DNA from 3 places in the Alteromonas infernus genome. Region 2 is predicted to be linked to each of the others. Evidence: predicted binding sites of a transcription regulator. Region 2 holds the regulator's gene; each other region holds the start of a gene.

Region 1 (10,021 bases), on a different contig from region 2:
TACTCAGCCACTTGTTCGTTGATAACTTTTGACGATTCCAAATCGTGACCGATTGGTTTTTCAAGTACAACGCGTACGCTTGAATCGATGATTTTACAGCTGTGCAGACCACGGCATATATCGCCGTATATAGCAGGAGGTGTTGCTAAGTAACACACCATGGTGCGGTTTGGGTTAACATGGTCGTCGAGAACACAGTAGCTACCAACATCTTTCATGTCGACGCAGGCATAATGCAAGCGAGCTTTCATGCGCTCCCAAGTTTCTTCACACAGGTTCTTTTCGCCAAACTTAACCAAGTTAGCGTGCACTTCTTCTATATACGTGTCCAGCTCCATCTCTTGACGCGCAACACCAACAATGGTGGTGTCTGGGTGCATCAAGTTCGCTTTCTCAAGCTGATATAAAGAAGGCAATAACTTGCGTCGTGAAAGATCTCCCAGCGTACCAAAAAGCACAAAATCACAGGGTTCGTAGGAATTATCCAATACCATATTCGTCGACCTTTTAAATGTATGTGTTCGCGGTGTATTGTACAGTTATTTACAACACCAACGACTATTTTTACCGTATAGTTAACACCAAATGTAGTAAAATTACAACTTGAACCAACTATAGGATCTGATTCTTTACAGTTTCCTTAAGTTTACCTGCATTTACCCTGTTAGAAACAACAAAAATTGTCAAAAAATTACATTTTTCTTGTCACAGTCGTCACATTGGGTACTATTACCCCTGTACCTTACAATAAATTGTGCCAACTAATTGCTATATATGTATGAACATTTTATAGAAAAAATTACACAAAATCAAGCCGCGTTCAGTAAATCAGAGAAGAAGGTAGCAGAAGTAATTCTCGCTAACCCTCAAACTGCCATTCACTCTAGTATAGCAACCCTCGCTAAGATGTCGGATGTTAGTGAACCGACCGTAAATCGATTCTGTCGAAGACTCGACACAAAAGGGTTTCCAGACTTTAAATTACATTTAGCGCAGAGCCTAGCTAACGGCACGCCTTATGTTAACCGACACGTTGATGAAAACGACAGTCCAGACGAATATACTAATAAAATATTCGAATCGACTATGGCATCGCTGGAAGTAGCGCGCCAGTCAGTTGATGTTAATGTCGTCAATCGCGTTGTCGACTTGCTTACCCAAGCACAGAAAATCTCTTTCTTTGGGCTTGGCGCATCAGCGTCAGTTGCTCACGATGCACTTAATAAGTTTTTCCGCTTCAATGTACCTGTTGTTTACTTTGAAGATATTCTGATGCAGCGAATGAGCTGCATGAACTGTTCAGCCGGCGACGTAGTTGTACTTATTAGTCACACGGGACGCACAAAAAGTTTGGTCGAGATTGCCCAGATAGCGCGCATGAACGACGCCACCGTTGTGGGCATTACTTCTGCGGAAAGCCCTTTAGCGCAAGAGTGTAGCTATGTGCTATCTCTAGAGGTGCCTGAAGACACGGACATGTACATGCCGATGGCATCACGCATTGCCCAACTGACGCTTATCGACGTGCTGGCAACAGGCTTTACCCTGCGTCGTGGTAATAAATTCAGAGAAAACCTAAAGCGCGTGAAAGACACACTGCGTGGATCTCGCTACGAAAAGCGTGGCGATTAGCGTTAGCCGTAACTGATCATTGTAGGTTTTATCACCGTACAAATAATAGGCTTATAAATATAACGAAAACGCCTAACTGGTCGAGCCAGTTAGGCGTTTTTCTTTATTTCATTCACATTTTTGTCAAATTAAACTATTATTCTGTAATAAAATTACGTAAAGCGATTACAGGCGTGCCGTTAAGAAGCACTGCCTATCACTCTTTGTCTTTTCTAACTTAGAAACAGCGACGGAATCACATGACCAGAAGAACGAAAATTCTTGCCACCCTAGGACCTTCAACCGACTCTTTAGAAAAAATTCAGGCGTTAATAGCCGCCGGCGCAAATACGGTGCGCATGAACTTTTCCCACGGCCAGGCTGAAGATCACATCGAGCGTGCAAAGCGCGTACGCGAGGCAGCGAAGAACTTAGGAAAGTATGTAGCAATATTAGGTGACCTGCAGGGCCCTAAAATTCGTGTTGCACGCTTTGCTGAAGGCGCTGTTCGTTTGGAGGTAGGTGCGAAGTTCATTCTCGACGCTGAGCTAGGGCGAGACGAAGGCGATATTAACCAGGTAGGCATCGACTATAAAGCCCTACCTGATGATGTCTCTGCGGGTGATATCTTGCTTCTTGACGATGGTCGCATTCAATTAAGAGTAACCGGTGTTGAAGGTCGTAAAGTAATTACCGAAGTAACGGTAGGTGGTAAACTTTCAAACAATAAAGGCATTAACCGTCAAGGCGGTGGTCTTTCTGCCGATGCGCTTACTGAAAAAGATAAAGAAGACATTAAAACGGCCGCTAAAATTGGCGTTGACTATCTAGCGGTATCGTTTCCGCGTAGCGGAGCAGACCTAAACTACGCACGGGAGCTTGCAGAAGCTGCAGGTTGCTACGCAAAAATTTGTGCAAAGGTTGAACGTGCTGAAACCGTAGCTTCTGACGAAGCCATGGACGATATTATCGTAGCCTCTGATGCTGTAATGGTAGCTCGCGGTGATTTGGGTGTAGAAATTGGAGACGCAGAACTTGTTGGCGTTCAGAAAAAACTTATCGCCCGTTCACGTCAGTTAAATAAAGTGGTTATTACTGCGACCCAGATGATGGAGTCGATGATCGATAGCCCTATGCCAACACGTGCTGAGGTAATGGATGTAGCAAACGCTGTACTAGATGGTACAGATGCCGTCATGCTTTCTGCTGAAACCGCTGCGGGTAACTTCCCTATTGAGACTGTTGCTGCAATGGCCCGTGTTTGTGAAGGCGCAGAAACTCACCCAAGCGTGAAGATTTCTAAGCACCGCATGGATCAGCAGTTCTCATCAACGAGCGAGTCAATTGCACTGTCTGCAGTATACGCGGCAAACCACCTTTCAAGCGTTAAAGCGATTGTAGGCTTAACGGAAAGCGGCACTACGCCAACCTTAATGTCGCGCATTACTACGTCGCTTCCAATCATTGCGATGTCTCGTCACGAGTCAACACTTAATACTATGGCACTTTGCCGCGGCGTTAAGCCTGTTTACTTTGACTCATCAAACAGCGAGCCGGGTAAACTGAAGTACGACGTCATTGCTTCGCTAAAAGAGAAAGGGTTAGTCGAAAGTGGCGACAGCATCATCTTAACCTACGGCGATGAGATGGAAAAAGTGGGCGCAACGAACACATTGAAAATTGTTGAAGTGGAATAAAACCACTCGGGTATTAAAGCGAAGCAAATGCTTCGCTTTTTTTTGCCTAAAATCTGCTGATACTTCAGCACACGCCAAAAAATAAGCAATCGGGCGTTTTTATTCTTTAATCTAAAGCGCCAAAACCGCTACATATATACCTAACTGATAATTAGTCAGAGCGATAATAACAAGGATAAGCATGAACAGTATTAAAAACATTTTCCGTTACTCGATAAAGGTAATCACACTAGCGTTAATGCTTACAGGCGTAGTGTGGGGAAACACGACTGTACAAACTGCAATGAAGAGTACAGAGGTAAGCACCCAAGTGGTACCTTTACAACCTATTATGATACAAGGCCCTATGCCCATAGAAGCGGAATATTTCGCCGCGCTTTTAGACAATGTAAACATTGAGTATTCGGGCAATGCCGTATTCTACCGAGGTACATTAGACGGCTACCCTATCGTCGTGGCGAAAACCGGCAAAGGACTTGAAAATACGGCAGCCGCCACAGCAATAGGTATAGAAAGATACCGTCCACGTCTTATCATTAACCAAGGTACATCAGGTGGTCATGACCCAGATTTAAACGTAGGCGATATAGTCCTTGGCGAACGCAGCGTGAACGCATCAAACTTTAAAACCCAAAAACTTGCTAAGGGTGAAGGTTCAAAGCCATTTCAATGGCTACCTATGGATCTTATGGCCTCAGAGAAAAGTGCTGGTGAAGGCAGTAGCGCTAAAGACGCTGAAAAGCTACGCTTTTACCTTGGTGATAAGACGCTGATTGCGCTGGCTTCATCACTTTCTTCGTCATATAAACGGGGTAAGGTTGTGACAGGTACTATTGGCAGCGGCAACTTTTGGAATAACGAGATAGACAGGATAGCTTGGTTACACAAAAACATGGGCACTAGTGTTGAAGAGATGGAAACCTCTGCAGCCGCACAAATTGCCCATACATACCACACACCGTTTTTAGGTATCCGCGTGTTATCAAATAATATTACTAATCACGGTGAATACGACCCCACTACGGCGAAAGATTGCCAAGCGTTTGTCGCTGACGTGGTAAAAGCGTACATCAAGTCGTTAAATTAAATAAACTAGATGCCTAATTTCGCAATGAAAAAGACCCCTTGTTAGGGGCCTCTCGTTAAATTGCTTGGGCGGTATAAATTTCCGCTTCTTTCGAAACATCGTTTGCGTACTGCATTAGATGATGACTTAAGATGTTGTCAGCGCGCTCGACAAACTCATCTCGCTTAAACTTCCACCCGCGCAGGTCAGCTTGTTTTGCTTGGGCAATATAAAAGTCTAAACGGGTTTTTCTTAGTAGGTGCGCTTTGTTCTTCAAGTCGAATTCGACTAATGAAAACCTTCTCTCAACTTTCTGTATATCAGCGTGAAGGGGGCGCTCTACGTCATCGGCCGTTGCTTGGCTTACAGACAGTTTCCCCTGCCCTAACACACCAACTACAACAATAAGTGCAGAAACTACAATACCTGAATATATCCACTTTAATAAGTTCATGTCTCACTCCTTGAACCAATTTTAAACTGCGTTGGTTTTTACCAAGTACCCATGCATTAATTAGGGCACTCTTTCTAGCTATGCGTTTATACACATCGCTTTTCGCAGGTTGAAGTTCATTGTCTAGCTGCGACTAATACTCAAAGGAAAGCAGCTTTCATACCATATAAATTTATTATTAGAATCAAAAGGATATGAAAATTAACCACTACACCAAAACCTGTAGAAGGAACTTTCTACACGCTTTAAGAGAAAATTTACCCTGTCTATTCTGCATATTGTTTAAGTAACAACTACTGACCTAAAAATACTAAAGAAGATATAGCGTTTTGCGCATATTTGGTATTACCAAAAGGTTTACTTTTTAGGCACAACGACCTATCCACATTAGACATTAGTAGGAAAATAACCGGCCATAATACAGCTGATATCATTAACCTACAGGGAATAGTTTCGCCCTTCTCCCCTTTAAAACTAGAAGTTAACAACACTTTGAAATTGGTTTGCATTAACGCTAAATCGGCCTTACACATAAAAAACTAAAACCCAAATCTGGCCTTACCTAAATTATAAACATTAGTATAAGTGAATAAGGTAAGCCCCTGCCCAACAAGAGGTTTCAATGTATCGCTTTAAAGGAAAATCTAAGTCCCCTACGTTATGGAAATATGCAGCTTCCCTATGGGTGGCACTCACGTTTGCATTTTCTAACACGAGTATAAGTGAGGAGTTAAAACCCGCAGACAAATTCGATTTAAGTGAGTGGAAAATTACACTGCCTACCGATAATGATGAAAACGGCAAAGTCGATGAAGTGTCGGTAAAGACGCTAACGGAAATGAAATAGAATTCGATATGCTGCAAGATGGCGAGCGGTGGCAAATTGTTGAAGTGCAGCGGGATATGACTATGGAAGATTTACCTTCCGCTGTACAAACACTTATCAAGAAGCAGGAAAACTCTGATCAAGTTAGGCGTATCATTGAAAGTAAGCAATACGGCACTGACATTACGATTTATGAATTTTATCTTGTGGCAGAAAATGGCACTGAATCCCGTAAAGAAATTAAATCTGAAAATGATGAAGTTGTCTTGTTGGATGAAGAGTGGAAACATTAGTTATGTCGGTGTGCTAACCATTCTACCTTACTTACGTCAGGCAAGAAAAAAGGGGCGAGCGCCCCTTTTTCCATTAAGTCGAATAAAGAAACCCTTAATTCATTGCAGTTTCAGTAACAACACGTAGGTCACTTTCAACGTCTTTAACATCTGACGCGTTTTTAGCAATTTCCACTGCTAGGTCACGCTCAGCGTCGGAATCAACTTCGCCAGTCAGTGTTACTACACCGTTTTCTACGTCAACATCTATGTCGAAGCCCGAAATGTCGGTGTCCATTAATAGACGAGTTTTTATAACTGTTGCAATTTTTGCATCTGTCAATTCACTCGTACCTTCCTCTACGCCTTCTTCCATGTCATCTGACATGTCAGAATGCATATCGTTATCAGCAACAACGGTAAGCTTATTGTCTACAGAAGTTACACCGTCGATATTTGCTACTAGCTCTTCTGCCAGTTTTTTATCGACAGAGTTTTCTACTTTACCGGTTAAAACGACGTTACCGTTTTTAACGTCTGTATTAATGTCAAAAGAGTCAAGGTTGCCGTTAAATAACAGCGTCGCCTCGGCTTTACCGTCTATCCATGCGTCTTTGGCACCTTTTTCCCATTTATTATCTGTGTCCATATCACCTGCATATGCAGCAGTAGTTAAAGATGTGGCAACAATCATCGAAAGTATTGAACGTTTCATAACATTTCTCCTTTGTCGAAACTCGAACTTAGCGATGCCAGAACCTTGCCAACAAAATAAAACATTGAAATCATTAATTTTTGTTGATTATTTGTCACCATACTCTACCCCACTGATTGCAAACTTTGCCTTAGGTCGAGAATTTTTTACTTGATGATTTTGCGGTTATCAAAGGTGGTCTGATTGTTAAATAGGTAGTTGAGTAGGTAGTTGAGTAGCTAGTTAAGTTGATCGATGAGTTAATGCTTGAATAATGTAACGAGCAAGCGAAGTACAACAAGGAAGATTAAACTGATTTAACAAAATCCGCGTAATGATAGCTGGCATAGTTTCGATACTTCAATTAACTAAGGTATCGAACACTTTTCTTAATATATCGCTATTGTCTGCAGTTAACTCTGATGCAGATTAAAGACAAGCAAGACACTTAATTTTAAATCAAGGACGCCCAAAAGATGGATATTGCGCTCATTATCGCATCGCTACTCTTTATAATAGTCAGCTTTACCCCGTTACTTCCTTCTTCCCATTGGTTAGTGAGAGTGTGGGAATTTCCGCGTCTTCAAATTTCCGTTATTATAGGTTTCCTGCTTATATGCCACGTGGTTAATTGGCCTTCTACCAATATTCCTTTTTTCGTTAACGCATTAGCCGTAAGTGGCTTAACAATAAGCCTTGTTTACCAAATTATCTGGATTATTCCCTACACGCCGTTTTACAAGCGTGAAGTTACTAGAATAAAAAACGCGAAACCACAAGACACCCTCAGCGTGTTGTCTAGCAACGTGTATATGCCCAATAATGATTTTCGTAAACTTATTGAGCATGTTAGAAATAAGCAGCCTGATTTTTTGGTTACGCTAGAATCCAACGAGAAATGGCAAAAAGGGATTAGCGAAATTGAATCGGAATACCCTTATCGAAAATTTTGTGCGTTAGAAAACCTCTATGGTATGCACTTGTACAGTAAGATCCCTTTTGAAGAGGCCACATTGAACTTCTTGATTGAGGATGATGTACCGTCAATGAAAGTGAAAATAAAGCACAAAGGTAAAGATGCGTTACTCTATTTTCTTCATCCGAAACCGCCTAGCCCTACAGAAAATACTTACGCGAAGCCGCGGGACATTGAGTTAACGGTAGTGGGCGAAGAAATAGCTAAAACAGAAGGGCCGATAATTGTAGCGGGCGACCTTAATGACGTAGCCTGGTCTCCTACCACCCGTAAATTTAAAAAAATTAGCGGGCTATTAGACCCAAGAGAGGGGCGTGGCTTTTATAATACATTCCACGCTAAGTACCCGTTAGTAAAATGGCCCCTTGACCATGTATTTCACTCTAGGCACTTTGCGCTCGTTCATATTGAAAAATTAGAGGGCATTGGCTCTGACCATTACCCTTTATACACGGAGCTCGCGTTTATTGAACAGTAAACCTATAAGCGCGAACCAAACTATTGTTTGTTTTTAGTGAGAGCCTCTGTGTTCTACACACCACATTAGGCTTTCGCATGCGTCTTCGCGCCTTTTAAAATGCGCTAAGCCGATAAGCTTCCCTTCTCTGGGCCAAACAGCTTGGTCAAGTACCCTTTGCTCTTCCTCTGACAGCTGGTCAGTGTCTAAAACAATCTCTATTGCTTTCTTGTTTGGCTTGATAAGCGTTGGATTCGCCGCCTTAACAAGCGAAGACTTCACACAAATATACTCGCGCTTAACCGGATCGCGTACCACGCCAATCAAGTCGTCATCGCAAATAATAGCTGGCCACCCCTCTGATATCCGGCTTTGACCGAACATAATAAGCGTGAAAGCAACGAGCACAAAAAGCGTTAGGCCGATAAATTGCGTACTTAAATCTGGCGCCACACTAATGATGACGCCGACAACAGCGGCAAAAAATATCCAACCACCAAACACCCGACGCATTGCGTTAGGAGAAATACCCGATATGACATCCACGACTTTAAGCGATTGCTTGTCGTACTGCCTTATAATTACAGACGATTGTGATTCCACAGCCTTTGTCCACCGAAGAAAAAGAAATACCTAAATTAATACGTTACAAGTAAGGCTGAAGATTTACCTACACTCAGACCGAACAACTCTTAGAAAAGAACCCCAAGTTTTTCGATAAACAACGTGTTTAATGATACATGTAGGGACATTTAAATTGTTGAATTGTAATGCTTAAACCTACTATCAAAGCATAGCAAAATAAGAGGCTGGGGCAAAGCTATTGCGTTTGCTTTGTAAATTTTTCTCCTTCTTTGCACCTATTGCTCGCTTGCGCGAGTAACCAATAGCGAAATTGCCACAAAAAAGAAAAATAAATCATAACTTTCAACAACTTAAATATTGGGAACGCACCTTGCTTACTACGAAAGTATAACGTGCAAGGTGCACCGTTGAAGCTAATAAGCATTCACAGGGTTATCAAAGGAGGTTGAGTATGCGTTCGCCAGTAAGTGCAGTAACTATTGTTAAAAGTAGAACCGAAAAACTTTGCAATTTAATTTCGCAACTGGAGCAGTGCTCTCCAACGCCTGACGAGCTTGTACTCGTTTGGATGGCCCCACCGTCAGACCTTTCGCTGATTAAAAGCGATAAATTCGACATCGTGCACAAGTTTACAACGCAAGGCGAATTACCCATTGCGAAAGCGCGAAACAAAGGTATGCAAGCAGCTAAACATGCAAACCTCGCATATTTAAACGTTGATGCCGTGATTTCGCCATCACTATTTAGAGATGGTTTGCTGGCTTTAAAGGACAACTCAGTAGTTTTTACTTCAGTAGTCTTTTTACCCAGTGAACGCTGCAATAAGACTTATTCAGACATTTCAAAAAATGAACAGCAAATTGGTTATCTAGCGAGTAACGATGAAACGTTGCCGGAAGATGATAACAACGAAATACCTTCGAGAGAAAAGGAAAACCATCATGGAAAGTTTAGTGACGATAGTATTTGTTCTACAGTGTTTTTTATTCGTAAGGCAGACTTTCAGAAAACCGGCGGCTTCGATGAAGGCTACGCGGGTTTCGGACTAAACGACGAAGACTTTTTTACTAATTGCCGAGCGTTAGGATATTCACTCGAGCAATTACCTACCCGCACGTTTGCGCCGCAGCGCCCTAACTATCAATGTCCGGTAAATCATTTGTTGGACTTTGTGCATAACGCCCAGCGTTTTTATTCGAAATGGGGCTTTTACCCTTGCGAAAATGTGCTTAATGCCTATGCAGAAGAAGGCTATATCAACGCAGACTTTAAAGCGAATGGTGTGAAGATAGTTCAGCTTCCTGAACATGAAGACGAGGCGGCTATAACCCCCTCTGTAGATACTTTAAGCCCTAGTTCTAACGCTAATACAGTCGCATTCAC
Region 2 (10,021 bases):
CGGCGCTGTTTATCTTGGCGTTGCTGATGTATGTACCTACGTGGATGGAAGAGCAGCCAGAATCACAAGGCAGCAGCGAGAATGGCGCCTTAAAACCTGCCTATAAAGCGAAGAACTTGACCACTACCCTTTACAACCAAGAAGGCGAGTTAAACCACAAGGTATTTGCCGAATCAATGGAGCACTACGACCAGCTAGGTTTTGTATTGTTCCAACAGCCCAAGTATACACTGTATACTGAGAACGCTACGTCTCCTTGGGTGGTGACGGCGCAAGAAGGAACGCTCTACAACAACGATCTGATTCAATTAGAAAACCAGGTTGTTATCGAGAACCAAACCAGCGATGACTTTGTCAAAAGCCTCTCAACCGAATACATTCAGATTAATTTAGACACCAAACAAATGACATCTGATCAAGTCGTTGAAATACAGGGTACCCAATATGTCATTTTGAGCAATGGGTTTAACGCGAATTTACGCACACAAGAATACGAGCTTTTAGATCATGTACAAACCACTTATTCCCCTAGCAACTAGCCTTTTACTTGTCATCGCTAGCGGTGCGGTAAACGCAAGCGAAGATGATTTTTCGCAGCCCATTAAAATAGGCTCAAATACTCAATTTATCGACGGTAAAAATAAAACGGCGTTGTATAAAGAAGATGTACTGATTACCCAGGGTTCGCTGGTAATTGAAGCCGACGAAGTGGAAGTTATCGCGAGTGAAGGTAGTGGCCGCGAAATTTTTATCGCCAGAGGAAAGCCAGCCAGTTATTCTCAAACACTAGAAGACGGTACTCCGGTGTCTGCTAAGGCAAACGAAATTCGTTATGAGGTGATCAATCGCACGATTTCTCTTTCAGGAAACGCGGAACTTCAACAAGACACCAGTAAAGTGCAAGGTGACAACATTACTTTCGACATGATTACTGAGCAGTTACTTGCTACTGGTGGTGCGGGCGAAAATGGAGAAGGTCGAGTGACTACGGTATTTACTCCTGAATCCATTCGCAAGGCATCATCGAAGAAAGAAGATAAAGACAGTGGGGACAATCAATAGCAATGGCAACTTTGAGCGCAACCAACCTTGCTAAGGCATATAAATCGCGTCAGGTAGTACGCGACGTCAGCCTTTCTGTCTCGACGGGTCAAATTGTTGGCTTACTTGGGCCTAACGGCGCTGGTAAGACCACTACATTTTATATGATTGTGGGGTTGGTTAACCTGGATAAAGGCAAGATTGAAATTGATGATAATGAGCTTACTCATCAGCCCATGCACGAGCGTGCACGCCGCGGAATTGGCTACCTTCCGCAAGAGGCATCAATTTTCAGAAAGCTTACGGTACATGAAAATATCATGGCCATTTTGCAAACCCGTAAAGATTTAAATTCACAGCAGCAGGAAGAAGAAGCTGACGCGCTACTTGATGAATTTAATATTAACCATATACGTAATAGTACAGGGATGAGTTTGTCCGGTGGTGAACGACGGCGTGTTGAAATAGCACGCGCACTAGCAGCTAATCCGCAATTTATTTTATTAGACGAACCGTTTGCTGGTGTTGATCCAATATCAGTTAATGATATAAAGAAGATAATACAGCATCTTCGAGATAGGGGTATTGGAATCCTTATCACCGACCATAACGTGCGAGAAACATTGGATGTTTGTGAGAAAGCGTACATTGTGAGTCATGGCGAGCTTATCGCGCAAGGAACAGCGGAACAGGTTTTAAGTAATCAAAAAGTAAGGGATGTATACCTAGGCGAACAATTCAGGCTATAGTTAGTGTAACTGAATTGTCATTTTTCAATTTCGCTCTGGTGTATTCAATTTAGAGCATTTAAATAAGACGTAGATGAAACCATCTTTACAGCTAAAATTTAGCCAACAACTTACCATGACACCCCAGCTTCAGCAGGCGATAAAACTGCTGCAGCTATCTACGCTTGATCTTCAGCAGGAGATTCAAGAAGCCCTCGATTCAAACCCTTTATTGGAAGTTGAAGAAGGTAACGACGAGCCGCAAGTAGAAAAAAATAATATCGATAGCGACGATAGCGTGACAGAAGCGTCTGCGACAGCGTCTAGCGATACATTGGAAGCGGGTGACGCGTTAGAAAAAAACGACCTTCCCGATGAATTGCCTATCGACAGCACATGGGATGAATACTATTCAGCGTCATCGGCCCCAGCGCCAGGTCCTTCAAATGACGATGAACAAATATTTCAAGGCGAAACCACCGAGGATATTCAGGAACATTTGTCGTGGCAGATGCGATTGACCCATTTCTCAGATACTGACCGCGCCATTGCTACGGCAATTATCGACTCTATTGACGAGTCTGGCTATTTAACCGTGACCCTTGAAGACATTCTTGACGCGGTAAACTCTGAGGATATGGAAGAGCCTATAGAAATGGACGAAATAGAATGCGTACTTAAGCGTATTCAGATGTTCGACCCCATTGGTTCGGGCTCCCGCTCGCCGCAGGAATGTCTAATGGTGCAACTGCGCCAGTTCTCAGAAGACACACCATGGCTTAACGAAGCCAAACAGCTTATAGAAGAATATTCAGACCTATTAAGCAGTAAAGATTATCGCACGTTAATGCGTAAGAGCCGCTTGAAGGAAGATCAGCTGCGCGAGGCAATGCGTTTATTACAAACCTTGAATCCTCGCCCAGGTAGTGCTTTAGTTACTAAAGAGCCTGAGTACGTTATTCCTGATGTCTCGGTCGCCAAAAAGAATGGCCGTTGGGTGGTTGAGCTTAACCCCGACAGCCTGCCTAAGTTGAGCGTAAATCAACAATACGCTGCAATGAGTCGTCGTGCCAAAAATAGTAGCGACTCACAATTCATCCGCTCACACATGCAAGAGGCTAAGTGGTTCATTAAGAGCCTTGAATCTCGCAACGAAACCTTAATGAAGGTGGCAAACTGTATTGTGCAACAGCAAATGGGCTTTTTTGAACATGGCCCGGAAATGATGAAACCTATGGTGCTTAACGATGTAGCAGAAATGGTAGATATGCACGAATCAACGATTTCACGCGTCACAACGCAAAAGTATATGCATACACCACGTGGTATATTTGAATTGAAATACTTCTTCTCTAGCCACGTAGCAACAGAGTCTGGTGGTGAGTGTTCATCTACCGCGATTCGTGCATTGATCAAGAAATTAGTGGCAGCTGAGAAGCCTAGCAAGCCGCTAAGTGATAGCAAGATTGCTTCATTGTTGGCCGAACAAGGCATTAAAGTTGCCCGGCGAACAATAGCAAAGTACCGGGAATCGTTGTCGATCCCGCCGTCGAACCAACGCAAAAGCCTCATTTAAACGGGCTTAATAATATAAGGAAGACGAAATATGCAAATCAACCTTACTGGTCATCATGTCGAAATCACCGACTCTTTGCGTAATTATGTCGATACGAAGTTCAGCAAACTTGAACGTCACTTTGATCACATTTCTAATGTGCATGTCATCCTGAACGTTGAAAAATTAAATCAAAAAGCCGAAGCGACCGTTCATTTAAGTGGCGCTGAAGTATTCGCATCCTCAGAAAATACCGACATGTATGCGGCGATTGACAGCATGGTTGATAAACTCGACCGGCAGGTAATCAAGCATAAGGAAAAACTGAAAAAACATTAGTAGTTAATTAAGCATGGATATACAAGCCATCGTAAGTCTGGACCGCACCGAGTGTGCGGTTCAGTGTAATAGTAAAAAGCGAATTCTTGAGATCATCGCAGATATCGCTGCCAAAAATAACGAGAGCATCGATCAGGCAACGGTACTTAATAGTTTGATGTCTCGAGAGCGTATGGGTAGTACAGGAATCGGCAATGGCATTGCGTTACCACATGGGCGCTTGCCAGGTTTAGAAAAGGTGATAGCTATTGTTGTCACCAGTACGCCAGCCATTAATTTTGACGCGCTCGATGAAAAGCCGGTAGATATATTTTTCGCGTTACTTGTTCCTGAAGAGCAAACCGAAGGCCATCTACAAACATTGGCCACGGTAGCCGGTAAACTAAGCGATAAAGAAACGATTAAAGCGATACGTCGTGCCAGTACAAGCGATGATATTCTTTCTGCACTAAGTTAAAGATTTAAGCGCCTTAGCGAGGTCGTGACCAAGGCGCTTAAGACAATAAAGCGTATGCGATAAAACCAGAAGATTTGGGAGAAGTTAGGTGAAGCTGATTATAATCAGTGGTCGTTCGGGGTCTGGTAAGTCTGTCGCACTTCGCGCATTGGAAGATTTAGGGTACTACTGCGTTGACAACATTCCTGTAAACCTACTTCCTACCCTAACCCACACTGTTGTTGATGAATACGACCAAGTGGCGGTGAGCATTGATGTGCGTAACTTGCCGAAAAACCCTGATGATCTGGTAGAAATTTTAGATTATCTTCCGTCATCGTGGTCAATGACCATTGTCTATATCGATGCCAGCGATGATGTGCTGGTAAAACGCTTCAGCGAAACCCGACGTCTGCATCCCCTTGCGAAGCTCAATAAGTCTCTATCTGAAGCCATAAGGGCAGAGTCAGCCTTGCTAGCCCCTATCGCTGAACGGGCAGACTTATATTTAGATACAGACAAACTGACTATTCACCAACTTGCTGAGTTGATACGCGAGCGAATACTGGGTAAGAAAAGCTCCCGCTTAGTGCTGGTGTTTGAATCTTTTGGCTTCAAACACGGTATTCCGAAAGATGCCGATTATGTTTTTGATGCGCGCTTTTTGCCTAATCCTCACTGGGAGCCTGACTTGAAGCACCTAACAGGGCTTGATGCACCCGTTGAGGTTTTCTTAGGCTCTCAACCCGTTGTTACCAAGTTCATTTGGCAAATTCAGAATTTAATTACCACCTGGCTACCTCATCTAGAGCGCAACAACAGAAGTTACGTAACAGTCGCTATTGGCTGTACAGGCGGGCAACACCGCTCTGTGTATATTGCCCAAACTCTGTCGAAAACCTTCAGCGAAATACACCCAGATGTACAAATTCGCCATCGAGAGCTAAACCAGTAATGACAATTAAAAAAACGCTAACCATCGTAAATAAGCTGGGATTACATGCAAGAGCAGCGACCCAATTAGTGAAGCTTGCTAATCAGTTCGACGCCAAAATTATTTTAAAGAAAGGCGATAAAGAGGCTGACGCCAGCAGCGTTCTTGGTTTAATGATGCTGGAAAGCCATCAAGGTGAACAAGTGAATGTTATTGTAGATGGAAACGATGATGTTGACGCCCTTGCTGCCATTGAAGAGCTCATAGAAGGTAAGTTTAACGAAGACGAATAGTTTAAATCCGTCACCTGATTACTTATTAAACGTTTAGCGCCGTTTTATAGTTATACTGCGCAAAAGCCACGCAATTTTCATGACAGACTCATCGTAATTGCGATATTCTACGCCCACTTAGGCTTTAAAGCCTTCACCGTTCATCTTAATAGCAGGTAGGAATAACGCCTTATGGCAGAAGCGCTTGTTTCTAAATACGTACAAACCCAGTTACGCGCCCTTAATGCCGCGTTGACTAACGGTCAGTTTGTCTCAGTACGTAAGCTTCTGCTTGAACTTCCCCCTTCTGATGTCGCCCACATACTGGAATCGAGCCCGAGTAGAACCCGTGACGAATTATGGGAACTCATTGATAGCGACTTTCACGGCGACATCTTAGAGGAACTGTCTGATGATGTACGAAACGGTATTATTACCAAGATGCTTCCGGCCAATGTGGTTGATGCACTTGAAGAGATGGACACCGACGACTTAGCCGAAACGCTAAGCAGCCTGCCAGAGCCCGTTCTTGCCGACATTCTCGACTCAATGGATGCGCAAGACCGTTTACGTGCAGAACAAGCTCTATCTTATGGTGAAGAGACCGCTGGTTTCATCATGAACACAGATACCATCACCTTACGACCTGACGTCACGGTTGATGTGGTACTGCGCTATATTCGCTTGAAGGGTGAGCTTCCGGAAAACACCGATACCTTTTACGTAGTTAACCGAACCGATAACTTGGTTGGTATTGTTCCTGTAGCGCGTTTACTGACCGCTGAAACCGATAATAAGGTATCAGATGTCATGGACGAAGAGTCGGAAGCCATTCCGGTGAATATGCCTGATGACGAAGTCGCCAGTCTGTTCGAGCGCTATAACTGGCTATCAGCGCCAGTGGTTGATGAAAACAACCGGCTGGTGGGTCGAATTACCATTGATGACGTGGTAGATATCATTCGCGAAGACGCCGAACACTCGATGATGAGTATGGCGGGTCTAGATGACGACGAAGATACTTTTGCCCCCGTCATGCAAAGTACTAAGCGCAGATCGGTATGGTTGGCAGTAAACCTTGTTACTGCGCTAATGGCTGCAATGGTAAGTGACTTATTTGAAGCGGCGCTAAGTCAATTAGCGGTATTAGCTATTTTGAACACTATTGTGCCAAGCATGGGCGGCGTAGCAGGAAACCAGACCCTAACCCTTGTTATTCGCGGTATGGCGTTAGGTCACGTTAATGCCAGTAACTCGCGCTGGCTGATCAGTAAAGAAATCGCGATAGGCTTTTTAAATGGCGCTATATGGGCTATTTTAATTGCCTCTGTCATTGCGCTCTGGAAACAAGATTACATGCTGGGCATTATCATTGCGTTTGCCATGATGATAAACATGATTGCTGCGGCGTTAGCGGGCGCAACATTACCGATGATCATGAAGCGTCTTAAAATAGACCCGGCACTAGCAGGTAGCGTTATCTTAACCACTATTACCGATGTAGTCGGTATTTTCGCCTTCCTAGGTACGGCAACTTTATTTTTAATTTGAGTCTAGGCTTGAAGAATAGCTGGTGTTAAATACTTGCTTAGCCACTAAGCGATTCGGCAGTATGCCCGTTGATATTGAGCCTGTAATCTACTCCCTATACGGTTTGTACCAGCTGCCCACCGTTTTCAATAGTGTTTACTTTATCAACTCTTAGATTTTATAGTTCAACAACAATTAGCGACGCGTAGAACAGGTGCTTTGAGTTTAAAGTGAAGTATCTGTTAGGGATAATGGAAGGGATAATAGCTGGCTCTGCTTACGCGAAAAGCTTCACAAAGCCAGGCTAATTCAATACTCACAAAGTTTTTAAATCGCGGCCATACGAGCGGCTCAATCCGCTATTTAATAACTTTAAGGGTAGGCTTACCCTTTTTAGGTGGTACAGGCGCGTCTTGCACGTCACTTGCGTCAGCGTCTTCTAAAGAGGTTGGACCGCTTGGTTGTGATAAGTCTTCAGGCTCTTCACTGCGCTCTTGCTGAGCACGCGCTACATCTTCTTCTGTCGCGAACACAGTACCCGCGCCGTTTTCTCGCGCGTAAATGGCCATTACCGCCTCACATGGCATGCTTAATCTTCTAGGTTGCCCAGAAAAGCGTGCTTGAAACGACAGGCCATCTAAATCAAGAGAAAAGTTAACACACGCACTTGGCGATACGTTCAAGACGATTTGACCGTCTTTTACGAACTCTTGTGGTACTTCTACCAACTCGTTCATGGCATCAACCACAATGTACGGCGTTAGGTCGTTATCGACAATCCACTCATAAAAAGCCCTAAGTAAATAGGGCTGGTTTGACGTCATAGATGTCATAGCGGGTTGTGGATCTCGCGCTCTTGGTCAGTCAAAGACGCTTTAAACGAACTGCGAGAGAAAATGCGGTTCATGTAAGCGTTAATTTCTTTGCTGCCAGCACCGTTCAATTCGATACCTAACGCAGGTAGACGCCATAATAGCGGAGCAAGGTAGCAATCAACTAAGCTGAACTCTTCGCTCATGAAATAAGGCATTTCACCAAATACTGGAGCTAGTGATAACAAAGCTTCACGTAAATCGTTACGTGCTGCTTCAACGTCACCTTCGCCACGGAAAATTCGAGCTGCAAGTGAGTACCAATCCTGTTCAATGCGGTGCATCATCAGGCGGCTTTGACCACGAGATACTGGATATACCGGCATAAGTGGTGGATGAGGAAAACGCTCATCAAGGTATTCCATGATGATGTGCGACTTGTAAAGTACAAGCTCGCGATCAACTAGAGTTGGAACAGTACCGTAAGGGTTTAACTCCAACAGATCTTCAGACAGGTTGCTAGGATCTGTGTAGCTGATTTCAACACCCACACCTTTTTCTGCCAACACAATACGCACCTGGTGGCTATAAATATCAATTGTGTCAGAGAACAACGTCATAATAGAACGTTTATTCGCGGCTACGGCCATTCAATTTCCTCCGTCGAGAAACAAGTTTACGCTTACAAACGGTAAGCTTATTACGTTAACTCGTGCTACCTGAACACCCTATACAAAAGGGTTTTCAGGTAGCACGAGTAAATACCAAAAAAGGGGGCGAGAAGCCCCCTTTTCATATTATACATAAATCTGTGCGATTAGTGCACTTCTCGCCAGTATTCTTTCTTCAATAAGTAAACAAATACGAACAATACTGCGATAAAGATAAGCACCCACTTACCGATTTTGTGAGATTCAAGTTTCGCAGGCTCACCTGTGTACTCCAAGAAGTTCACGATATCGGCAACGGCTTGGTCGTACTCGTCAGGAGACATTGCGCCAGTACCATCTGACTTAATGCCTACATAACGCTTGACCATCTCACCATCAACCATTTGCTCTTCATAAGTGCGCGTTGGCGTACCTTGAAGTGGCTGAAGCACGTGTGGCATACCCACTTCTGGGAACACTGTGTTATTAACACCAAACGGGCGGCTTTCGTCAACATAGAAAGAGCGCAGGTAAGTGTAAATCCAGTCTTCACCACGAACACGAGCCACTAGCGTTAGATCTGGTGGAGCAGCACCAAACCACCCTGCTGCTGCCTCTTCAGGCATTGCACGAGTGATATAGTCAGACACCTTGTCACCCGTGAACTGCAAATACTCTTGGCCTAGTTCATCAGGAATACCCAAATCTTGGAATGAACGCTGATAGCGCTGATACTTCATTGAGTGACAGCCCAAACAGTAGTTCATGAACAACTGTGCACCGCGTTGTAAAGACGCCTTATCAGTCAAATCGATAGGCGCTTCATCTAGGTGTACGTTCCCGCCTGCCGCAAACGCGACGCCAGGTAGGAAGAAGGCTAAAAAGCACATCATTTTTTTCATTTAGAAATCCTCTCTGGCACTGGTTTAGTATTTTCGTTTTTGCTGTATAGGAACAGTGCAATGAAGAAACCGAAGTACATTACTGTTGCGATTTGCGAGGCAATGATTTTCCAGTTTTCTTGCGGCGTACCACCTAGGTAACCAAGGAAAACAAACACGATAGCGAACACAATTAGGTTTACTTTGTGTAGGCCACAGCGATAGCGCCATGATTTAACGCGACCACGGTCAACCCAAGGCAGAGCAAATAGCGCAGCAATAGCACCAAACATGGCAAGTACACCGAACAGCTTATCAGGTACCGCTTTCAAAATGGCGTAGAACGGCGTGAAGTACCAAACAGGGAAAATGTGCGCAGGAGTCTTCAGCGGGTTAGCAATTTCAAAGTTAGGGTGTTCCAGGAACTTACCACCCATTTCAGGGGCAAAGAACAGCACATAAGTGAATAGTGCTAAGAACACGCAGAACGCCACAAGGTCTTTAAGAACAATGTGCGGGAAGAACGGTAACACGTCATCAGCAATGTCGTACTTGCTTGTGTAGTACTCGTGAATTTCATATTTAGTCTTCTCAGACTCAGGCAGTGAGCCTTTCTTGTGCTTAATCGCAATACCGTCTGGGTTGTTAGAGCCCACTTCGTGAAGAGCGATGATGTGAAGGAACACAAGAATAACGATAACCAGAGGCAGCGCAATTACGTGAAGTGCGAAGAAACGGTTAAGCGTAGCGCCAGAGATAACGTAGTCACCCTGAAGCCAGATAACAAGGTCAGGACCTACAACAGGAATAGCACCAAACAGTGATACGATTACCTGCGCACCC
Region 3 (10,021 bases), on a different contig from region 2:
TCAAGGCCATACTTCTGTGAAATACGTGACCAGTATCCTACCCCTGCGCCCCCTAACGGGTCGGTACCTAATTTTAAATTGGCATTTGCAATGGCCTCCATATCAATGACCCGTGCTAAATCATCAATATAAGGTTCCATAAAGTCTTCTTCACGAACCAACTTACGGGCCGTGGCCTGGCGAATATCAATTCGCTGAACGTCTTTATTACCATCGGCAATTAATGCATTGGCACGCTCTTGTATTTGCTTAGTTACGTCACTGTCAGCCGGGCCACCGTGAGGAGGGTTATATTTGAAACCACCGTCTGACGGCGGGTTATGAGAAGGGGTGATGACAATACCATCGGCCTTATCAGCATTCCCTGCGCGGTTGTAACGGATAATAGTACGAGAAATGACGGGCGTAGGCGTATACCCCATACTTTCGTTATCTGCACGTTGTATGACAACATCGACACCATTGGCACACAGCACTTCGATAGCGGTTATCATGGCAGGCTCAGACAGCGCGTGGGTATCTTTACCAACAAATAGCGGGCCGCTAATGCCTTCTTGCTTGCGATATTCAACCAATGCTTGGCAAATTGCACTGATATGGCTATCGGTGAACGTGGCATTAGACGCGGTACCTCGGTGGCCTGAAGTGCCAAAAGAAACGGCTTGCCCCGGGTCATTCATATCCGGCTTAAAGCTATAATATTGGCTTACTAGCTGCGCTACGTTAATAAGCTGTTCTTTTGCTGCATGCTCTCCGGCCTGCGGATGTAGTGCCATGAAAAAGTCCTTATTTAGAAGTCGTGTTGAGGTTCAATAACCTAATTACTTACCCTCTGATGTAAAACGGGCTGTTACCGTCTCAACAACATCGGGCTGATAACCCAAGTTACGCAAAACTTGTTCCAGCATATTCGTTTTCTTGGCAGTATTGTTGTTTGTTACTACCCAGAAAGGGCTATCGGGAATGGCTTTAGGGTTTGTACTGCTGCCATTTTCAAGCAAGGCTTCTTTACTTGTTGCAAAGTACGTACGGTTTTTACCTTTGATACTTTCTACGCTAGAGAAGTTTTCTGCATTAAGCTTGTGCGCTGCACTTAAAACAAACAGAAACTGATCGACCCGTTTAGTAAACGTGGCTAACGCATCTTTAGATACAGCATCGAGAATGTCGCGCTTGTTGTGGGTTTCTGTTTCTACCGACGATGCCACGGTCGACGACGCTTTTGTAGCAGGCTTGGCTGGGGCTTTTGTTGCCGCCGCTCTCACAGGTGTTTTCTTCGCCGTCGTTTTCGCGGTAGTTTTTCTCGCCGCGGGTTTGGCTGGCGCTTTTTTAGCAGTACTCACAGTTTGAGCCTGAGCCTTCGGTGCAGCCTTGACTTCAACACTGGGCTCGTTCGTTTTCTCTTCCCCACCAGCGCTTTTTATTTCACTTGTTTTTGCTTGGTCTGAAGCGTCACCTTTTGATTCGTTACCGCTTGCTTCAACGCTGCCTGATATTGCGCCGTCTTCTGGTAACAGTAAACGTCTTAAAATTTGTGATGCACTCTCACCAATATGCTTAGTCTGGCTGGCGATGAAGGCATATAAATCGTCATCTATTTCAATGCTTTTCATAACTACTTCCTTTTTAAGAGGCACCATTATAGACAACACAGATAAACTACGCAGCACTTAATAACAGTTGTTTTAGGGTTTCCTAAGTAGATTACGCGAATACTTTGCCATTTCCCTATTCACACGTGTTTAATTCTTTCGCGTTTTATTGAATCTATTACGTTATATACCTGCGTATAAAAATTAACAGGCAATACAATAGAAAGCTTTAAGCTATCGTTGCTACTATTAAATTTAAGCAGAGATCGCTTACACGCAGATATATTTCATTGTGACAAAGAATGTTTAAACAAAAGTGACAGTTTTATGCGCCAAGAACTAAAAAAGGTACAGCAGGCTCTTAATCAGAAGATTATTGGTAAAGATCACCAGTTAACACTGGCAATTACCTGCTTACTGGCAAATGGTCACTTACTAATTGAAGACTTACCGGGCATGGGTAAAACCACTTTATCTCACGCGCTTTCACAAGTATTCGGGCTTCAATACTCCCGTATTCAGTTTACCTCTGATTTACTCCCATCAGATATGTTGGGCGTTAATATTTTCCACAGTCATGAGCAGGACGAAACCAAAAGATTTAGCTTCAGGCACGGCCCCATTTTTAGCCAAGTGGTACTTGCCGACGAACTTAACCGTGCAAGCCCTAAAACGCAAAGCGCGCTGCTAGAAGCAATGGAAGAGCGGCAAGTCAGTATTGATGGCACAACCCACGCGCTTCCGACACCTTTTTTTGTCATTGCCACCCAAAACCCTAGCTCTCAGTCAGGGACTTACCCCTTGCCTGAATCTCAACTGGACCGTTTTTTCATGCGCATTTCCTTAGGTTACCCGGCTTGGGAAGCTGAAAAAGCCATGCTTTTACAAAAAGACGTGTCTGCGCCCCTTGCTCAAATACTTAATGAGGAAGATTTAGACCAAATGCAGCAGGCAGTGACACGTATTCACACCAGCGATGCCATTATCCACTACATTCTGCGGCTAGTGAGCGAAAGTAGGGAAAGTAACGAGTATCCCAACCCCCTCTCGCCACGTGCCAGTCGAGCGCTCCTTCAAGGGGCAAAGGCTTGGGCGTTTGTCACAGGAAGAGACTACGTAACACCAGAAGATGTGCAAGCGGTCTTTGTGGCAATTACTGCTCACAGATTGACAGCGCCCGCCCATCAATCCACCCATAGTATGCAAATGAGCGCGTTTGACGGGGAGAAACTGAGTCAAAAACTGTTAGACAGCGTTGACCCCCTTGCGGCGTAACCGTGATGGGGTTGTGCATTAAGGTCTTATCACCGTGTTTTCGCACTTTTAGTAGTAGCAGGAACGTTTGCCATGGGTAAAGCACGCTGGCCCCTTTCCCATTACTTTCACCAACGTCTGTTAGGTTGGCTAGATAATAGAGTTCCGGCCGCGAACGAGCATCACCTTAACCTAAACAGCATCTTTATATTGCCAAGTGGGTTTGGCTGGTCTTTTATCATCTTGTCGTTATGTTTGTTTTTACTTGGAACCAACTATCAAAATAACTTAATGCTGCTGCTTAGCTACCTGTGTTTAAGCATTATGCTGCTGACATTATTTTATACCCATCAAAACTTCGCACGCTTAGCGTTAAAGTCGCTTCCTCCTAGGCCTTTTCACTGCAATCAAAACGGTGAACTGCTGGTGCAGGTTGTGCCCCATACGAAGGCAACTACTAAACCTTGTTATGGTGTATTAACGTTTAAGTGGTTAAGTACTACCCGCCTTTCAAAGCGTGACGCAACCCCACTTGCTGTCGAGGCAACAACGCATAATCATCACACGTCTTTTAGCGCTCAGCTATCAGGTAGTACCAATAGTCCACAAAAACAAACGCTGCGCATCCCTTTTCAGATAAAAACGCGAGGGCACTATGAATTAGGCCGACTGACGATAGCCTGTGACTTTCCTCTTGGTCTTTATAAGTGTTGGACCCATCTGGATTTTGACCAAGCGGTGACGGTTTACCCTAAGTCTCAGGAAGGCCCTGTCGTTATTAACAACATCGCTACTGATGAAGCGTCTACTGCGTCGAAAGATAACCATGACGGTAACGAAGATTTCTATGCATTAAACGACTATGAAGTGGGTCAGCCTTTAAACCGAGTATCGTGGAAACACGTGGCTAAAAACGGTAACTGGGTTACAAAGTCTTTTACCGCGCTACAAAGCAATAGTTATGTTATTGGCCTATCATCCGCTACCGACACGGAAACCGCACTTGCTGCGCTGACCCACGCCACGATCACATTTTCTGAGGCTAACCGCGTATTTGGTCTTTCCTATAAAGGTATTCATATTCCCCCTAATCACGGCGTAAAGCATAGGCATGAATGCCTAGCGGCGCTCGCCTGTTTCGAAAATAGCACTCCCTTTAACAACACAGGTTCATCTTCCTCACAACAAGATTCAAATCGGATAAGGGCGGTGAAATGATACGAGAGACACTTAACCGTACTTACCCGTTCAACGTTTTTGGCACTGCGCTGCATCAACCTCGCGCGGTGGCAATATTACTTCTGTGTTTTGCCTTTTCCTGCCTGCTCTTTTCGCTTACTGCACCGCTAATGACGTGGGTCCTTATGCTTGGAGGCTGCGCAATTGTAGCAAGAATAGCGGGCCTTAGCGCGCTACACAGCCTACCGACCACGCGTACGGTTAACCTACTTGCGGTGCTGGCGGTCTTCGCTTTAACTTGGTTTGGTTTTTCAATCGGGCTATTAGATAGCATGATCAACCTTCTTACTTTGGCATGCGCACTAAAGGTAATGCTGGTTGAAAAAAAGCGTGATTTCCACCTTCTCATTTGTGCCTGTTTATTTTTAATAGGTTGCGGCTTTATTTCGTCGCTTAGCGTATTTGCATGGTTTGGTTACACGGGCATTTTGGTCCTATTGCTTTTTTCTACCGCTATTTACCATGGCGCGGGCGCTCCCACAAAAAAAAGCATTACATTTGTTGGCGTGCTTATTTTGCAAGCCTCTCCCATAGCATTGCTGCTATTTTTACTGCTGCCCCAATTGCCGCCGCTGTGGCAAATGCCGACGTCTAAATCTACACAAACGGGGCTCTCAGACACGGTGACTCCAGGTGATATTGCATCGTTAGCTACCTCTTCGTCACTTGCGTTTAGCGCCACCTTTGAGAGCGCGGCACAAGTCCCTGATGCCACATCACGCTATTGGCGCGCCATGACCCTTGAGCATTTCGATGGCAAGACGTGGTCAATTAGCGCTAAACGAAAGCAAGCTGAACAGCAGTTAGCTTATATGGGTAGACCTACTCCTCTTTCCACAATGGCCAGTAAAGATACATCTTACGCCACTGCATACGAGCTTATTGTTGAGCCCACCTCGCAAACCTGGCTGTTTGCGCTTTCGCCATCGGCGCCGGACAACCGCGCAAACAGTATTAATGTTAACAGTCGATTCGACTTCACCCTTCGCGCAAATACGCCAATCGCGAGTAAAAAAGCGTTTTATTTACGGTACTTTCCCAATGAAAAGATAACCAATGGCATGGGTAACTTTGAAGCCCAGCTTAATTTGCAAATGTCAAAGAACGGCAACGAGAAAACCCGGGCGTGGGGAAAGAGGCTAGCAGCTCAATACACTTCACCTCGGGACATCGCCAACGCCATAATGCGTGAATTTCAACAAGGCGGCTTTAGGTATACCCTGTCACCGAATGCGATGCCAACGGATCCTATCGACCGCTTTTTATTTGAAGCGCGCGCTGGCTTCTGTGCTCACTATGCGGGCGCTATGGTCTACGCATTACGTGCTGCAAATGTGCCAGCAAGAATGGTAACTGGCTACCAAGGTGGCAGTACACTTAGCGACCGTGTTCTGCAAATAAGACAATACGACGCCCATGCCTGGGTTGAAGTTTTGATAGACAACGATTGGGTTCGCTATGACCCCACGAGCGCGGTAGCGCCATCGCGTTTAACCCTTGGCTTAGAAGAGGCCCTAGAAGAACTTGGGGAGTCTCGTCAATCCAGTGTTTTAGAAAAATTCGGCAACGCTAAGTTCTTTACAACGCTTCAAAATTGGTTTCAACAGCTCGACTACTCATGGAGTAAATGGGTATTAGGGTTTGATAATGCAGCGCAAACCAGCATGCTCGAAGACCTTCTTGGTGCACTCTCACCTCAGAAAATGCGCGTGGTGTTTTTATCAGCGATAGGCTTGATCGCGCTTATTCTTGCGCTTTACTTTTTACCGAAAAGACAAAAACAAACGCAAACGTCTTCTCATCGTGCCCTATTAAAAGCAATAAAACACATAGAATCTAAAACGAAAACAGTGAGGGGCAATAAAAGTCTTTCTGCCTTTCGCAAAGACGTATCCCCACAATTAAACAGCGAAGCGTTAGTAGCTTTCAATCAGATTTGTGAGCAGTTTGAACGGGAAAACTATGCATCTCAATCTAGCGATAATAGTATCAAAGCGAAAATTAAGCATGACTTACGCAAGCTAAAAAAAGCGTTATAGTAATGGTTATCGTAGAAATAGTTATCGTAAACTTTTTTGTTCCTTAGCGCTGCATTTGTGTATCTACTAACCCCTTTGCCGCGACGAGCTGCAGATAACGAGTTGGCCCTATTCTTATAGTTTAAAAGCATCGGTCACTGACATTAAGGATAAAGATGACACTTCAAACAGGTATTGCACCTCAAACAAACATTGTCCCACCTTTTTAGTGCATTTAAAAATAGTAGCTTGTAGACAATATGAATGACCTCACTGCGTCAGACTTCACCTATCTTACTGTAATTAAATGATATTTCGCCATTCAATTCATTATATTTAGCGATTGGCACTCTTTTGGCTTTGTCTTAATGGAGACATACCGAAACTATTGACCGAGCAATAAAGCCGAACAATAGGTTTGGGGTATATCAATGCCCACTAGTCGGTGATGTAAGCAAATTTACACAAAATAGATAAACAGGACAAAGGCGTCCCCAGCACTTTCTTTTGAGCGTGCTGCGGACGCCTTTTTTTGATCTTTAGGAACACTTGAAAGCGCGTATACCACAACGCATGAACGGCAACTTATTTACAACGATAATATGAGGTGAAAACATGGCTTATCTACTCCCCGCTGAATTCGCTACCAAAATGGTAGATGCAGGCGAAGCAAAGATTTATATGTCTACTCGCGATACCCTAATTCGTGCTTATATGGCAGGTGCCATTCTTGCGCTGGCCGCTGTTTTTGCTATTACCATTGCGGTGCAAACTGGCATTTTTCTTTTAGGTGCCGTGTTGTTCCCGGTGGGCTTTTGTATGCTTTACCTTATGGGTTTCGACCTATTAACCGGTGTCTTTGTACTTACCCCACTCGCATGGCTTGCCCAACGGCCCGGCGTAACCCCTAAACAAATTCTTCGTAATTGGGGCCTGGTGTTCTTAGGGAACTTTGGCGGCGCATTGACGGTTGCGTTTATGATGTCATTTATCTTTACCATGGGTTACAACGTAGATGGCGGCGCGATTGCGACTAAAGTGGCCAGCATTGGTGAAGCCCGTACGTTGGGCTACGCAGAGCACGGCGCGGCTGGGTGGTTTACCATTTTCATTCGCGGCATGCTGTGTAACTGGATGGTTTCGCTGGGTGTGGTTGGCGCGATGATATCTACTCATGTTAGCGGTAAAGTGCTCGCCATGTGGATGCCTATCATGCTGTTCTTCTTCATGGGTTTTGAACACTCTGTGGTAAATATGTTCCTTTTCCCATTTGGTCTTATCATGGGTGGTGACTTTTCGGTTATGGATTATTTCATCTGGAATGAAATTCCAACGGCACTGGGTAACTTGGTAGGTGGCTTGGCATTTACTGGTCTTACGCTTTACACCACTCACGTAAAAACGCTACCTAAGCGCACCATTCCTGTAAACAAAGCGGCGGCGTCAGAAACACTACCGATATAGAAACGCTTAATGTTTCTCAAGCGCGCTACCCACCATGTATATGCTCACGTTTCGATACATGGTGGTACTGCGCGTGTTCCAGTGACTGAACAGGCTGATTTGAAAAAACTGATTTAAAAAGACTGACTGTCAACGATGAATGAGCCAGTAACATTACACACGTCTACGTATCCCCAGCCCCTTGCGCTGAGTGTAAGTGCTTATTCAGTGCGTGGTGCGAAGCCTGTAAATCAGGATGCATACAGTTATCACATAGATACAAGCCAACCTGAAGCGAGCAGTGTTTTTGTTATTGCAGATGGCGTTAGCAGCAGTACGGTAAGCCAAATGGCGAGTGATTTCGCCACTCGCCAATTTATTAAGCTATTTAAAATAGCGCCTGAACAATTCTCGATAAAGACCTGCGCTGAAACCATTATAAAAGAAATTAACGGGCTGCTTTATACGCGAACGCAGAAAAGCCCCTTTGCCTACACGCCCGAAAAAGGGTACGTATGCACGCTAACCGTTGTTATATTAACCGGCAATCAGCTAGATGTTTTCCATGTAGGAGACGGTGATGTAACACTCTTCTCTTCGGGCGATAAAACATCGACATCGCTTACCCGGCCTCATCGAGAAACCTCACGTGAAAACCCGTCTCATTCCTACCTTTCAAATGCTATAGGCATTAAAGCTCACATTGATATAGACCATACTTATAAGAAACTTACCGCTTCAAGCTCCATAGCGATAAGTACCGATGGTGTTCACGAGTTTATAGCGTTATCCCCCCTATTGAGAACTGTAAACGAAGGGGAGGAATTACAAGAGAATAAAGCGGCGATGGTCGTTCATGACGCATTTAACAAAGGAAGCGACGACAACCTTACCCTTATTCTTATCAAAGCTGCATTCCAGCAAGACACAACAACAGACGCGCTGGGGGGCGATAAGCGCTCTACCTATGCTACGACAGCGCCTTTGACAATCGCCCAGTTACATACAGGCGATAAAATTGACGGGCTCACTATCACTAGACAACTCTATACATCGGCGCGTAGCCATGTATTTGTAGCCACCCCCGCTACTTTACATAGCCAAGCACTGAATGAAACAAACCTAAGCCCGCAAGTAGTGATAAAAACACCCGCGACCGACTTTACGCAAACGCCCGAGGCCCTTAGCGCTTTTGTGCTAGAAAACTGGCTGGCGCGACGTGTAAACTCTCCCCACGTCATTAAAAGCCCCCAATTTACCGATTTAGGTTTAGCACCGTCCCCCACGGCTTTTTATAGTATTTGCGAATATGTTCGCGGGCAGACCCTCGCACAATGGGCTATCGATAACCCAACACCAACATTAGAACAAGTAAGAGATATCGTTGAACAAATTGCAAAAGGCCTGCAGGCCATGCATCGCCAAGGCATTTTGCATCGTGATATTCGTTTAGAAAATATTATGATTAGCCCCCAAGGGCACTGCACGATTATCGATTTTGGTGCGGCGGCTTTGATTGAAGCGCCCAGTTTGTATAGTGAGGCGACTATACCTGGTACGGCACTTTTTGCGGCCCCCGAGTATTTCTTAGGAAACATGGGTAGCGAGCGTTCGGATATGTTTTCCCTTGCCGTGCTGACATACTACCTGTTATGCGGGCGCTACCCTTATCAAACGAAACTCGCTCATTGCCGCACTTACGCAGCGCAAAGAAAATTAAATTACGAAAGTGCGTTAGATGCCAAGCGCCCTATTCCAACATGGGTAGACAGCGCGCTAAAACGAGCGCTGCATATTAACCCTGACAAGCGCTACTCTTCTATTTCCGAGTTTGTTTACTCACTTCGCTACCCTAACCCTAGTCATAACTCGGCTTATATTCCCTTAGTAAAGCGTCACCCTTTACTTGTTTATAAAGCGCTTGTGCTAACCCTTATCTTTAGCAACCTAATTACGCTGTTCTTATTTACTTAAGTACTTACTTAACATTACAAGGAAAAATCAATGATTACATGTAGAACCCAAGTCACCGACATGATCCAGTCAGCCAAAATTTTAAAAGGCATAAAATGGAGCCAGATTGCAGAAGTTGTTGGTCAGTCGAAAGAATGGAGTACAGCGGCATGCTTAGGCCAAATGGCCATGACGAAACAACAAGCTGAAGCTGTGGGTGCGTTACTAGCGCTTACCGACGAAGCGATTGCGTGGCTTCAAATCGTCCCCTACAAAGGCTCGTTGCCAACAGAAGTGCCTACCGACCCGCTTATTTACCGCTGGTATGAATTGGTGAATGTGTATGGCACTACATTAAAGGAATTAATTCATGAAGAGTTTGGCGACGGTATTATGAGCGCGATTGATTTTTCGATGGACTTACAGCGTGAAAACGACCCGAAAGGCGACCGGGTTAGCGTGGTAATGTCAGGAAAATTTTTGCCCTACAAGATGTATTAAATGTAGGTTTTACAGGCATAT

The links. The regulator sigma-54, encoded in region 2, starts transcription at its own class of promoters, with help from an activator protein. The targets are predictions, from matches to a motif close to GTTGGCACGNNNNTNGNNT.
Region 1: a site for sigma-54 is predicted at 6,676-6,694, ahead of ACX5J7_RS15315 (BON domain-containing protein). Genes of this name have one in related genera too.
Region 3: a site for sigma-54 is predicted at 6,446-6,464, ahead of ACX5J7_RS06295 (formate/nitrite transporter family protein). Genes of this name have one in related genera too.

Annotation. Positions count from the first base shown of each region.
Region 1 covers NZ_CACSIG010000063.1:8,837-18,857, reverse strand. Annotated here, with positions in the region: gene zwf (glucose-6-phosphate dehydrogenase) at 1-494, opposite strand, end outside; gene ACX5J7_RS15345 (MurR/RpiR family transcriptional regulator) at 775-1,632, shown strand; gene pyk (pyruvate kinase) at 1,872-3,308, shown strand; gene ACX5J7_RS15335 (5'-methylthioadenosine/S-adenosylhomocysteine nucleosidase) at 3,490-4,395, shown strand; gene ACX5J7_RS15330 (hypothetical protein) at 4,451-4,828, opposite strand; gene ACX5J7_RS15325 (hypothetical protein) at 5,451-5,675, shown strand; gene ACX5J7_RS15320 (hypothetical protein) at 5,684-5,947, shown strand; gene ACX5J7_RS15315 (BON domain-containing protein) at 6,042-6,641, opposite strand; gene ACX5J7_RS15310 (endonuclease/exonuclease/phosphatase family protein) at 7,097-8,074, shown strand; gene ACX5J7_RS15305 (hypothetical protein) at 8,108-8,656, opposite strand; gene ACX5J7_RS15300 (glycosyltransferase family 2 protein) at 9,090-10,021, shown strand, end outside.
Region 2 covers NZ_CACSIG010000017.1:222,441-232,461, reverse strand. Annotated here, with positions in the region: gene lptC (LPS export ABC transporter periplasmic protein LptC) at 1-539, shown strand, start outside; gene lptA (lipopolysaccharide transport periplasmic protein LptA) at 508-1,062, shown strand; gene lptB (LPS export ABC transporter ATP-binding protein) at 1,065-1,790, shown strand; gene ACX5J7_RS04830 (RNA polymerase factor sigma-54) at 1,864-3,345, shown strand; gene hpf (ribosome hibernation promoting factor) at 3,376-3,663, shown strand; gene ptsN (PTS IIA-like nitrogen regulatory protein PtsN) at 3,677-4,120, shown strand; gene rapZ (RNase adapter RapZ) at 4,209-5,054, shown strand; gene ACX5J7_RS04810 (HPr family phosphocarrier protein) at 5,054-5,326, shown strand; gene mgtE (magnesium transporter) at 5,498-6,856, shown strand; gene ACX5J7_RS04800 (ClpXP protease specificity-enhancing factor) at 7,195-7,668, opposite strand; gene sspA (stringent starvation protein SspA) at 7,665-8,297, opposite strand; gene ACX5J7_RS04790 (cytochrome c1) at 8,465-9,199, opposite strand; gene ACX5J7_RS04785 (cytochrome b) at 9,196-10,021, opposite strand, start outside.
Region 3 covers NZ_CACSIG010000022.1:21,401-31,421, forward strand. Annotated here, with positions in the region: gene pgm (phosphoglucomutase (alpha-D-glucose-1,6-bisphosphate-dependent)) at 1-776, opposite strand, end outside; gene ACX5J7_RS06275 (replication initiation regulator SeqA) at 822-1,613, opposite strand; gene ACX5J7_RS06280 (AAA family ATPase) at 1,920-2,867, shown strand; gene ACX5J7_RS06285 (DUF58 domain-containing protein) at 2,940-4,064, shown strand; gene ACX5J7_RS06290 (transglutaminase TgpA family protein) at 4,061-6,124, shown strand; gene ACX5J7_RS06295 (formate/nitrite transporter family protein) at 6,719-7,567, shown strand; gene ACX5J7_RS06300 (bifunctional protein-serine/threonine kinase/phosphatase) at 7,703-9,520, shown strand; gene cynS (cyanase) at 9,551-10,000, shown strand.